DNA from 2 places in the Enteractinococcus fodinae genome. Region 1 is predicted to be linked to the other one. Evidence: riboswitches for the same ligand, from Rfam matches in the RefSeq annotation. Region 1 holds a riboswitch; the other holds the start of a gene.
What was found. A riboswitch is a leader RNA that binds a small molecule or an ion and turns the genes downstream of it on or off. The one in region 1 is predicted to bind S-adenosylmethionine.
Positions count from the first base shown of each region.

Region 2: linked by a shared signal. The riboswitch ahead of J2S62_RS02350 (flavin reductase family protein) and the one ahead of J2S62_RS00310 (MetQ/NlpA family ABC transporter substrate-binding protein) in region 1 are both predicted to bind S-adenosylmethionine.

Region 1 covers NZ_JAVDYJ010000001.1:65,425-71,267, forward strand. Annotated here, with positions in the region: gene J2S62_RS00305 (globin domain-containing protein) at 1-667, opposite strand, end outside; gene J2S62_RS00310 (MetQ/NlpA family ABC transporter substrate-binding protein) at 904-1,800, opposite strand; SAM riboswitch class I at 2,020-2,109, opposite strand; gene J2S62_RS00315 (TetR/AcrR family transcriptional regulator) at 2,368-2,952, opposite strand; gene J2S62_RS00320 (electron transfer flavoprotein subunit beta/FixA family protein) at 3,061-3,858, shown strand; gene J2S62_RS00325 (electron transfer flavoprotein subunit alpha/FixB family protein) at 3,872-4,819, shown strand; gene J2S62_RS00330 (cytochrome b/b6 domain-containing protein) at 4,825-5,843, shown strand, end outside.
Region 2 covers NZ_JAVDYJ010000001.1:510,933-516,775, reverse strand. Annotated here, with positions in the region: gene J2S62_RS02360 (mechanosensitive ion channel family protein) at 1-605, opposite strand, end outside; gene hisD (histidinol dehydrogenase) at 664-1,971, shown strand; SAM riboswitch class IV at 2,026-2,148, shown strand; gene J2S62_RS02350 (flavin reductase family protein) at 2,187-2,720, shown strand; gene J2S62_RS02345 (RNA-binding S4 domain-containing protein) at 2,727-3,095, shown strand; gene J2S62_RS02340 (cold-shock protein) at 3,386-3,601, shown strand; gene J2S62_RS02335 (hypothetical protein) at 3,598-4,707, shown strand; gene J2S62_RS02330 (MFS transporter) at 4,708-5,843, opposite strand, start outside.

The DNA.
Region 1 (5,843 bases):
TGATGGTCACCCGCAGTGAATCGCCGCGCGGACCCGAGGAGATGGTGTACTGGCGGGGCTGGCGATACCCGTCGGGCAGATCCACGGCGATCGACACATACTGGCCCGTGTAGTGACTGGGCACCTGACCGTCCAGCGGGGCCAACAGCAGCGAAAAGATCTCATCGGATTCTTCAAACCGTTCGACCACCCGGTACGGACGGTAGGGTTCTTCAGGATCAGTGCCGGCCTGGGCATAGAGCTTGGCTTCTTCAGCGATCAGGGCGGTGGCAAACAGCCAGTACACTTCATCCCAGGCGGCTGCAATTTCTGGAGTCGCGGCATCGCCGAGGACTTTGGCAACCGCGCCCAGTAGATACCGCCCGACGATCAGATACTGCGAGGCAGTAATCCCCAGTGAGACGTGTTTGTGGGCGATCCGTTGCATGACCGGGGTGAAGTCGGGGGCATCCGGGTCGATGAGATGGACCGCGAAGGCGACGACGGAGGCCGCTAATGCTTTGGGTTGCTCGCCGATCGCCTGGTTGGCTTGGTTGAAAACATTGAGCAGTTCCGGGTGGGCGGCAAACATATCGCGATAAAACAACGCGGTCGCTTCATCGGCGATCTCGGCGACTACACCGGCGGTTTCTTTCACCACGGCTTCAGATTCTGGTGACAGTTTCATGATGGCTTCAGCTCCTTCGACAATGCTCCGCGGCGCGGAGGTGCAGGTAGAGCCATTGTCGGCCAGCTGAGAGGTACGCTGCAGCGGTTTCCACCGTGTTTAATCCCGCAGGAGCAAACCCTGTCGTCAGGTCAGAGGCACTGAGAAACAGGTTGTTAACATTCATGCGTGGACGACCCACTCGAGTTTGTGTTGGATCGCGCTGCAGGCAGCCGGTGATTGGTATCGAGGGAGCCTTAGGAGGCTTCCTCAGTGGCTTGAAAATCTTCCCAGAGTTCCGATATGTCGAGATCGAATGCGGTTTTTTTGAGGCCGCCGATGTATCCTTCAAACCACTCCTGCACCTCTTCTGACTGGTAGGCCGCCCGTAGAGCTTCGTATTTTTCAGGCTCATTCTCGGCAAAGTCAGACGCTGCGGCAATCACCACGGTATAAGGTATTTGAGCTTCTGCATCTTCTTCGATCAGCAATGGTTCAGTAGCCTCTACCTCGAGATCTGCTTCTGCGATAAGCCTGGTGAATGAAAAGCCTGCGTCCACATCAGGAAGGATTTGTGCCAGGGATTGCTGGTCTACTTCGACGAAATCATATTCGTTCGGGTTATCGATAATGTCTTCTTGAGAAATCTGGGTGACGTCCTGAGAGGTATCCACTTCCAAGAGGCCAGCTTCGTGCAATAGCAGAAGTCCTCGCCCGTTGTTCGCGCGATCTACGGGGAGAGCAATTTGCGCGCCGTGTGGTAGCTCTTCCACGGTATCGTGTCGCTCGGAGTAGATACCTGCGGGGGCTTGAAATACTGCGAGTAGTGGCTCGACATCTAGATCGTAATCGTCATTGAACTGTCGCAGATATGCCAAATGCTGGAAGTAGTTGACATCATACTCACCGTTGGAAACCACTTGATTCGGCTGGACTATATCGGTGACGTAGGTGGGCTCTAAGGTCCAGCCTTCCGCTTCCAGGATGTCGGAGGCTATGTTCGTTGGTTCCTGGAACGGGCCAGACTCCGTGAGGATCATCGAAATGGTCTGATCATCATCATTAGCTAATCCGCAAGAACTTAGGGCAAGGATTCCGGCAGCACTCACGGCTCCAAATAGCAGTTTCGAAGGTGTGCGATGTGGGACAGTCATGAATTCATCTCTCTATGGATCGAGTCGAAGGAACATACTCGCCGGGCGGCGGTGAAGTTCCATAAGGATGAGGTGCGCTTCGGCAGTGATGCGACAGATCGTGTTCACCTTGTCGCCGCGTCTGGGTATCTAGGACGATCCGCAATACGAGGTGTGCTGTTCCCAGGTAAACGTCGGCGCGACAAACATGGAAGAAACAGAAAATGCGATCACAAAAAGGCTCCATCGTTGCTGGCGGTAGCACCGGACCCCTAGGGGAGGTTGCTGCGACGTCGTTGAGCCAGATCTCTCAGTCGCTCTGGATGGTAATGATCCGTGTTCACGGATCGAGAGTCACTCTACATCGAAGGGGATGGGGAAACGTCTCAGTCGGGTCTTAGGGCTGGCTGTGACCCAGGTCAGCGGCTACTCACAACATGTCGGCCGACATAAGAAACCCCGTCATTGCAACGTTGTAGGGTCAGAGGCCAAGCTATTGAGCTCGACGAAATACCTAGTTAGCAGTGTTAAGTAGTGTTGCGTCAGGTGAATATTTATGCCGACGCGGCAGGAGACCACGAACCACCCTCAGTGTTTAGTCTTGCGCAGGCTCAATCGATATTGCTCTGGGTCGCGCTGCAAATAGCCGGCGATTTGATCGACGAAGGGTTGCATCAGTACCTGGCCGAGTTGGACCAGCATGACTTGCATGACCTGGTCTTCTGCTTCGCGGGCCGTCGAAGCGATCCCGTGTCGACGCAGATCTTTAATCTGCCGTAATGCCATGCGGGTGAACCGCTCGGTAATGTCGGAACCCTCTCCATTGCCCTCGATGAGCATCATGCGCCGCAGATAGGCGGCTACCAGCGGGTTCGCGTCGATATGATCCATCAGCCGCTGATCGAGTTTCTTGACGACCCCGTCCACGGTAGCGTCGGTTTCTTTATATTCGATCGCTTTCTGAATGCCGTTAAGTAAATCATCCTCCACGGCCTGAATCAGCCCAGCTTTGGTGCCAAAATGATGCGTAATCAGCCCCACGGTGACGCCAGCGCGTGACGAGATGGCGCGCATTGAGGTGGCGTCGGCTCCGTTGAGCGCAAAAAGCTCCAGGGCCACCTGACGAATGCGGGCCTTGGCGGTCAAATCGGCGTTAAGATCGGCTGTCGGCATGGGACGCTACCTTTTTACGGTATGGTGTTTGAGGTCACAGCTTCCGTAACCTTCGGGTTCTATGGGGCATCTAGATTGTACGGTATATTGTACAAAAATATAGTCTGAGTGAACGTCATCACTGTTGAGGTGGACATGAAAGTCGTAGTGCTAGTGAAGCAGGTGCCTGACACCTATGAGAAACGCCAGATCGCGTTGGATACCGGCCTGTTGGCTCGGGAAGCATCCGAAAATGTGGTCGATGAAATCGACGAACGGGTCTGTGCTGTCGCGGCCGATCTGAAAAAAGACGGGACTGCGACCGAGGTCGTGGCGGTGACCATGGGTCCTGCTGACGCGGATAAAGCCATCCGGAAGGTGCTAGCACTGGCAGCAGATCGTGCCGTTCACGTGGTCGATGACGCGCTGGCAGGGTCGGATATGGTCCAGACCGCCCGCGTATTGGCCGAAGCGGCCAAAGACGCCGACATTATTTTGTCCGGTGCCGAATCCACCGATGGTCGCGGCGCCATGGTCCCAGCGATGATCGCTGAAATCTTGGGCCGTCCACACATCGTGGGCGCGGACTCGATCGAGATTGCCGACGGGACGATCACCGGTGTGACCAACACCGAAACCGAAAAAATCACGCTGTCGGCGACGACTCCAGCGGTCGTATCGCTGACCGAAAAGGCCGGCGAGCCAAAACTGCCAAACTTCAAAGCCATCCGTGAGGCCAAGAAGAAAGAAATCGCCGTAACCTCACTTGCTGATCTCGGTATTTCGGCCGGGCCAGATGCCGCGTATGTGCGTAACGTGATGGTTTCTGCCGCAGAACGCCCGCCGAAAGAGGCCGGCCAGAAGGTCTCGGGCGATACCGCTGCCACTGAACTTGTCGACTTCCTTGCCCAACGGCACTTGATCTAAGGAGCTTTCCTACGTGACGAAAGTACTTGCTTTAGTAACGAATGCAGAACCCGCTGAAGTACTGGGTGCCGCCTCAATCGTTGGCGACCCCGTCGCCGTGGTCACCTCGACTCCCGATGCCGAGACCATCGCAGCGCTGGGACAGGCCGGGGCCACCGAAATCTTTGTACACACCGGTCCAGAGGATCAGTTCGGTACCGCCGACGTCGCCGCCGGTGTAGCTGCTGTAAAACATTACGGCGCGTCACTGCTGCTCATGGCACATGGCCCGGTCAATGCCTCCTTTGCCGGTCGTATTGCCATCGCAGCCAAGGGCGCGGTCGCCGCTGATGCCACCGGGTTGTACTGGGATGCTGACGGCCAAGAAACCGTCGTCACCCACTCGATTTTCGGTGGCGACTACAACACCGAATCCACCGTCGAAGGTGGGCTGATGATCGCCACCCTGCGTCCCGGCACGATCGATACCCGCGCCGCAGCTGTTGCTGAACCTACCGTGGTGAACTCCGATGTTGAGGTTCAGACCGGCCCAGGTGCCACCATCGTGTCGGCCGAAGAGGTTGAGGCCGCTTCGGACCGCCCAGCCCTGACCGCTGCCTCAGTCGTCGTCTCGGGTGGTCGCGGTCTAGGTTCCGAAGAGAACTTCAAACTCGTCGAGGACCTGGCTGATCAATTCAATGCCGCCATCGGTGCCTCCCGTGCTGCTGTCGACTCCGGTTACGTGCCGCACAACTTACAGGTTGGACAAACCGGTGTTTCGGTTTCCCCGGATCTCTACATTGCGGTAGGAATTTCCGGTGCGATCCAGCACTTGGCTGGTATGCAGACCGCCAAGACCATTATTGCCATCAACAAGGACGAAGACGCCCCAATTTTCGATGTGGCTGACTTCGGTGTGGTGGGTGACCTCTTCGAGGTCGTGCCAAAAGTTGTTGATGAAATCCAAGCCCGTCGAAGCTGATATTTATGTCTAAACGTCGAATGGTCGGATGGCAGCCGTTGGCCGTCGAAAACCCCGACGCGCCCACCGCTGCCCCAGCACCAGCTGCACCCCAAGCGGCCCCAGAGCCTGCACAAACACCGGCACCTCAGCCAGAGCACACACCGGCCGCTGAGCAGTCGGCTGCAGCCGCTGCTCAAGCGGCTCCGGTTGCTGACGGGCCGCCACAAGACCCCAACGTGCCGCGCCGCCGCATGGCCGGTTGGCAGCCACTGACCGTAGCCAATACGGCAGGTCCGGTTGCGCCAGCCGCTGCACCGCAAGCGTCGGCACCCGCCCCAGCTGCGGAATCGGTTGCCCAACCCGCTGATGCGGCAGAGCAACCTGCTGCTGAACCGGTTGCGTCGGGTCCGATTCAGGATCCCAACGTGCCGCGGCGGCGGATGGCTGGTTGGCAGCCGTTGTCGGTGGCTCGTGATGGTGCACCAGCTGCTGCGGCCCCAACCGCAGCACCCGCGGCGGCAGCCCAAACTGCGGCTGCTGCCGAAACACCAGCTGTTACTGAGCAGGCCACCCCGGCTGCTGCGCAGGCGGTACCGGTCGCTCCAGCACCGGTGACCGAGGACTTACCACGGCGACGCATGGATGGGTGGGAACCGCTGAAGGTGGGCCACCCGGATACCGCCGAGGCGATTGCTCCACAGCCTGACCCTGCTTCGGCGGCCGAAGAGCCGACCCCGGCACCGGTCGCCGAGACCGCACCGGCTGCTCCGCGACGTCGAATGGGCGCCCCAGCGGCCAGCCAGGAGTCGGCACCTGCTGCTGAGCCGGCGGTAAAGACCCCAGAGGTAGTGACGCCCGAACCGGCGAAACCCGCAGCCAAGACCGAGGCCGCACCTGCTGGTGCGTCCGCGCAGAAGCCACCGAAGAAGGAAATGTCGAAGGTCACCAAGGTCGTGTTGACCTTGTTGGGTGTGGCCGTGGTCGCCGCCGGGCTGGTCCTGATCGCCCAGTGGGTGCGCGGACTAGAGCCCGTCTCTGAGTT
Region 2 (5,843 bases), 450 kb from region 1:
CCAGCCGAGGCTAACAGCCCGGCCCCCAACGCCCGAACCTGCGGAATCGCCAACAGAATGGCTGCCACGGCCACCACAATGATGGCCGTATGGAGCACCCGCTTGATAAGTTGCATCTGGGTTTTGATCCGGCGGCCACGCCGATCGGCGGCGGTGACCTCGTCATATTGCAGCTCCACGCGGCGCTCAATAACATTGACGACCCGAAGCGCTAACCAGGCGAACCCTGAGGCAGTTCCGATCAACAGTAAGAACGCTAAGAGGTCATAGAGTCGAAGATCCCGACCGGAGAGTTCTAACCCGACCCGAGCACCAAGAAACACCATGGCGGTAAATGCAGGCGTCAACAAAATCTTCAGATGCGAGCGCATGCGTTTGCGTCGGCGGAGCACGAAGCCTGCGGCCAGGGCGACCACGGCCGTCAACGCGAACCCCGCCAGCGCCCCAATAGCGATGTTCAAGCTGGCACCAAATATGGGGCCCAGCGAATCAATATTTTCTAATGCCGAGTTTTGAACATCCTCGGGAACTGCTTCTTCAACATTGGGCATTGACGGCCCCTCGGACGGGTCAGCCGGGGCCTCTTCGGTTTCGTGACGCAACATAGGCACCATCCTCTCAGCGCGATCTGAACTAATCCTGAAAACCGATACACTAACAGGCATGCTTCACATCACCGATTTGCGCCCCACCACCTTTGATCCTGCAACCGTGATGCCGCGCGCCAAACTCGAGATTTCTGATGCGTCGGCCGTCGTGGAACCCATCATTGATCAGGTCAAAGCCCGTGGCGCGGAAGCAGTCTTAGACTTCACCGAACAGTTCGATGGGGTACGGCCTGACAACCTGCGCGTCCCCGAGCATGCCATGACGCAAGCCCTCGAGAAACTCGAGGCTGATGTTCGCGATGCGCTAGAAGAATCCATCGCCCGGGCACGGGCAGTCCACGCCGCACAGCTGCCCCCGGACACCGTGGTACCGCTGGCTGATGGCGCCACCGTGGAGAATCACTGGGTTCCCATCCAGCGCGTGGGTCTGTATGTTCCCGGCGGACGAGCCGTCTACCCGTCGTCGGTCATCATGAACGTGGTTCCCGCCCAGGCCGCCGGCGTCCCCGGCATCGCCATCACCTCGCCACCGCAGGCCGACTTCAACGGTCTCCCCCACCCGACCATCCTGGCGGCGTGCAAACTGCTGGGTGTCGAAGAGGTCTATGCCACCGGCGGGGCCCAAGCCATCGCGATGCTCGCGTTGGGTGTCAGCGACGCTTCCGGAGCAACCGTGTGTGAGCCCGTGGACCTGATTACCGGCCCGGGCAATGTGTATGTGGCCGCGGCCAAACAGGCGTTCTTTGGCAAGGTCGGCATCGACGCGGTGGCAGGCCCCTCCGAAATCCTGGTGTTGGCCGATGAGACCGCCAACCCGGCCTGGGTTGCGGCCGACTTGATCTCGCAATCCGAGCACGATCCGCTGGCCGCATCCGTCTTGGTCACCACCTCAATGGACTTCGCCGAAGCCGTCGTGGCACAGATAGAACAGCAAGTGCCCGGAGCCGTGTTGGAAGACCAGATTCGGGAGGCCCTGACCGGCCAACAGTCGGGCGCACTGGTCGTGAGCACCCTGGAAGAAGCCATCGACGTGACCAATGCGATCGCCACCGAACACTTAGAAATCCAAACCAAAGACAACGAAGCGGTACTCGAGCAGATTACGCACGCCGGTGCAGTATTTTTGGGTCCATATGCGCCGGTTCCGCTGGGAGATTACTCCGCCGGATCCAACCACGTCCTGCCCACCTCGGGGACCGCTCGGTTTTCTTCTGGCCTCAACACCGTCTCGTTCTTACGCCTCCAGCAACGCATCCGCTACGACAAGGCCGGTCTGGAACCGTTGGCGCCCGGAATTCAGAGACTGGCGCAATCAGAAGGCTTACACGCCCACGCCGAAGCCATCCGCTACCGGTTTGAATAAATGTGACAATCTCTACTTTGCCCCGTATGCAAAATAGGTTAGTCTTATCTGCAGAATCACGAGCTCTTACGACTATTTAGCCCTGGCTGTAAGACGGCAACCCTCCCACGTTGTAGTGGGGTGCCCCAGGTGATGATTCGGCCGCACGGAAGACCCCGTGTCTGGCAAGTACAGCGTTCGAGCGCCCTCGAGCGCCAACCTTCGAAGGCAAGATTGTGACCTCAACTTTGCAAGCCCGTAACCTGCAGACCACCAAGCTCACCGACGACATTTCACCGCTGTCCCTACGCAGTGCCTTTGGGCAATTCCCCTCGGGTGTGGCGGCGCTCGCCTCATATGATGCGCACGGTAACCCGCAGGGCATGGTTGCTTCCTCATTCACCGTCGGTGTCTCCTTGGATCCACCGCTGGTCTCTGTGGCCGTGCAGAACACTTCGGCCACCTGGCCGCTACTGCGCGAGACTCGCCGCATCGGTGTATCGATTCTTGGTGAAGGTCAGGGACTGATCGCCCGTCAAATGGCCGCCAAGGGCTCGGACCGGTTCGCCGGGCTGCACACCGCTACCAACGACGACGCAATCTTCGTTGAAGAGTCAGCGCTGTGGTTGGAAACCTCGGTGTACGGTGAGTTTCCCGCCGGTGACCACATCGTGGCCCTCTTAGAAGTCCATAACCTGGCGGACTTCACGGACATTCACGAACCGCTGGTCTTCCATAAATCACAATTCCGCAATATTCGGGACCACTAACCTGCCATGGATGCAGTTCGCGTCGATATCTGGCTCCACGCTGTGCGGCTGTTCAAAACCCGCTCAGCGGCGAGTACTGCGGTCAAAGGCGGCAAAATCAAAGTCGACGGGGAACCCGTCAAACCATCCCATAAACTCCGGGTTGGCCAGACGATCACCTTCCGCCAGCCCGGCCGCGAACGGATCATCGAAGTCACCGGCCTGTTGGAGAAACGCGTGGGATACCCGGTGGCCATCAAGCACTACATCGACCACTCCCCCGCACCGATCCCACGGCACCTGGTCGCCGTCCCCAAGCGTGAACGCGGGACGGGTCGACCGACGAAGAAGGAACGCCGACAGCTCGACCGGTTGCGCGGATACAACAGTCAATAAAAGCATCCAGGAAGTTCACAGCTGGCGTTCGGATAGTTTAAAATAACCTTTATTACACTAGAGGTACCTCTTCAAGGTGCGAGTGATGTTGTAATCCCGCCGCCAGATGAACCCCTTTCATCAGGCGGCGGGATTTTTCATGACGAAATCTCACGTTGTGAATCTTGCGTTGATCTATAAGTATGCCCAATGAGTTTCCCAATAAGCCCGTGATCCACTAGCCTGTGGTCTGGTAGAAAATGCACGTCGGCCCGTGTTGATACCTGATTACCAGAAATGAGAATTTATCCATGTCTGATCGGCAGACCGGCACCGTTAAATGGTTCAATATCGAAAAAGGATACGGCTTCATTACCCCCGATGACGCATCGGGGGATGTTTTCGTCCACCACACCGGCATTGACCAAACCGGCTTCCGTCGACTTGAAGAAGGCCAGCAGGTGCACTACGTCATCGCCGCAAGCGACCGCGGACCGATCGCCCAGAAAGTTTCTACGGCGTCATGAGGCTCGCCATTGGAGCGGGCTTCTTAGCGGCCATCGGCCTGTTTGCCTTCGGGCCCGCCAGTGCAGCGTACGCGACGGCGGAGTCTCCTGACCCATCTTCATCCGTGGTGACCGAGGAGCCTTCTGCAGAAGAGACTCCGGGCGGCCAGATGTCTTGCGATATCATCGACACAACCGATGACGCCGTCACGATCGAATCTGAACACCTGGAGACACTGGAAGATCTTGCAGTCATCGAGGATGACGATGAGCACGTGGATTTCGACAGGATAGACCAGACCTCGATTGTGGTGCCTCGCTCCGAGACGGACCTTCTCGTCCTCGTCGAAGGCTGGGATGAACAAAACAGACAAAGGACATATTGCGAGGTAGCTATTCCGGGTATCCCGGAGGAGCCTGAATCGGAGACCACTGAACAGCCGACTAACGACGGAGCTTCTCCGGAGTCCTCCGATGAAGAGTCCCCCGATGAAACAGCTTCTCCGTCACCAACTGTCCCACCGGAGCCGCCTTCTACCACGCCGCAACCGACGCCGTCACGGTCACCTTCACCCAATATGGCCTCTCCGACACCGCCCAGTGCACCGGCGATGACGCCGAGCACCCCCACCACCCCGCAACCGCCGATCGCGAGCGCACCGCCCACGCCCTATGCTCCACCACCAGCATCGACACCGTCCCCATCACCAACGGCCACAACGACACCGTCAGAAGACCTCAGTGCCGCTGACACCGAACGGCGGGGCCCTCGTGAAATTCGCCCGCTCGCCGAAAGCCCGCGGTACTTACTGCCCGAGATATTCGGTATGCAATCGCATCGGGGTTCACCGCTGGTCATGCCCGGTCCCCGCGATGCAGATGAACAAGCTTCCGAACTTGAGACGCTCCCGCCTATTTCTGAGGACGAACTCGATGCGATCAAAGCCCAATTGTCGTCCCCCGGCCATGCCGACCGAACACCAACCGGGAGCCAGGTTGAAAGTGCTGCGCCACAAGAACGCGACTCAGGTCAGCGTTCCTGGTGGCTACTGGGTGGACTGACAAGCGCCGTCGGCATCGGAGCTGTGCTCTGGTGGGCCTTGAATCGCTATAGACGCAACCACTAGTCAGTTCTCCTGGGCAGCATTGGGTTCCGGTCCGGTGCGCTTATTCAACAGTCGTTCTGCCCCAGAGATTCCAAGAATCGCGCAGGCAAACCATATCCCACCGGCAGGACCCACCGGTCCCGCAACCAGGCTCGCGGCCAGCGGCAACACTACTTGTCCCACCCTGTTACCCACCAATCGCAGGGCTAACGCTGGACTGCGCCACGATCGCGGCACACCCTGCGATATCAGGGTCATCGTAATCGGCTGTCCAACACCCAACGTGAAACCGCCCACGGCCATAAAAATAAAAGCCGCAACCATGCCCGGAACGCCCCACCCCACGACCCCGGGCACAACAGCAATGGCGGCAGCCGACACCAACAGTGCTACCAAAAGCAGATTATTGCGCGCGTACCTGGCGGACAACGGCCGAATAAAGATCCGCGAGAGTACCGATGTGGCACCTCGGATAGCCAACAGCGCCCCGATGACCATCGGAGAGACACCATAGGCCTCCCCGACCAGCGGCATAAACGCCACCAAGATATCAAGAATCGCGAGTAACGCGAGCGCTGCAAACATGTGGGACGTTATCCCCGGCAGTTTCAAGATGTTACGCACCGAGGGTTTCGCGCCGGCCTCGACAACGACAAGGTCTTGGGTCTGCGTGGTCGGTGCCGGTGGGTGGGTAGCACGCAGCGTATACAAGATCGGGACCGCCACTATCGAAGTGATCGCACCAATCCACAGGGCTAGATTAATACTGTGGGTGAGATCGTCGCCTCCGGCCTGCGCCTCGGTCAACGAAGTATTTCCCAGCAGGACACCGGACAGCAAGGGACCAAGCATCTGGCCGACGGAAAATGACGCGGTAAACCACCCGAAATTAGCATCCATGTCTGGGGCCCGCGACCGACGTGCCACCATGCTTTGCCCGCCGATGGTAAACATCAAATGGCCGATCCCCAACACGGCCGAAGCAAGCATCAAATGCACGACGTTGCCCGTCAACGCAAGATACGCGGCTCCGAGGGTCAGAATGAGGATGCCTAGGGCTACGAAGTTTCGTGGGGATTTGAGCCGTGATTGCAACCGTCCAAAGGGCAGCGCGAGAAACAGTGGTAGGAGGGCATACGCGGCGGTGGCGATCCCAA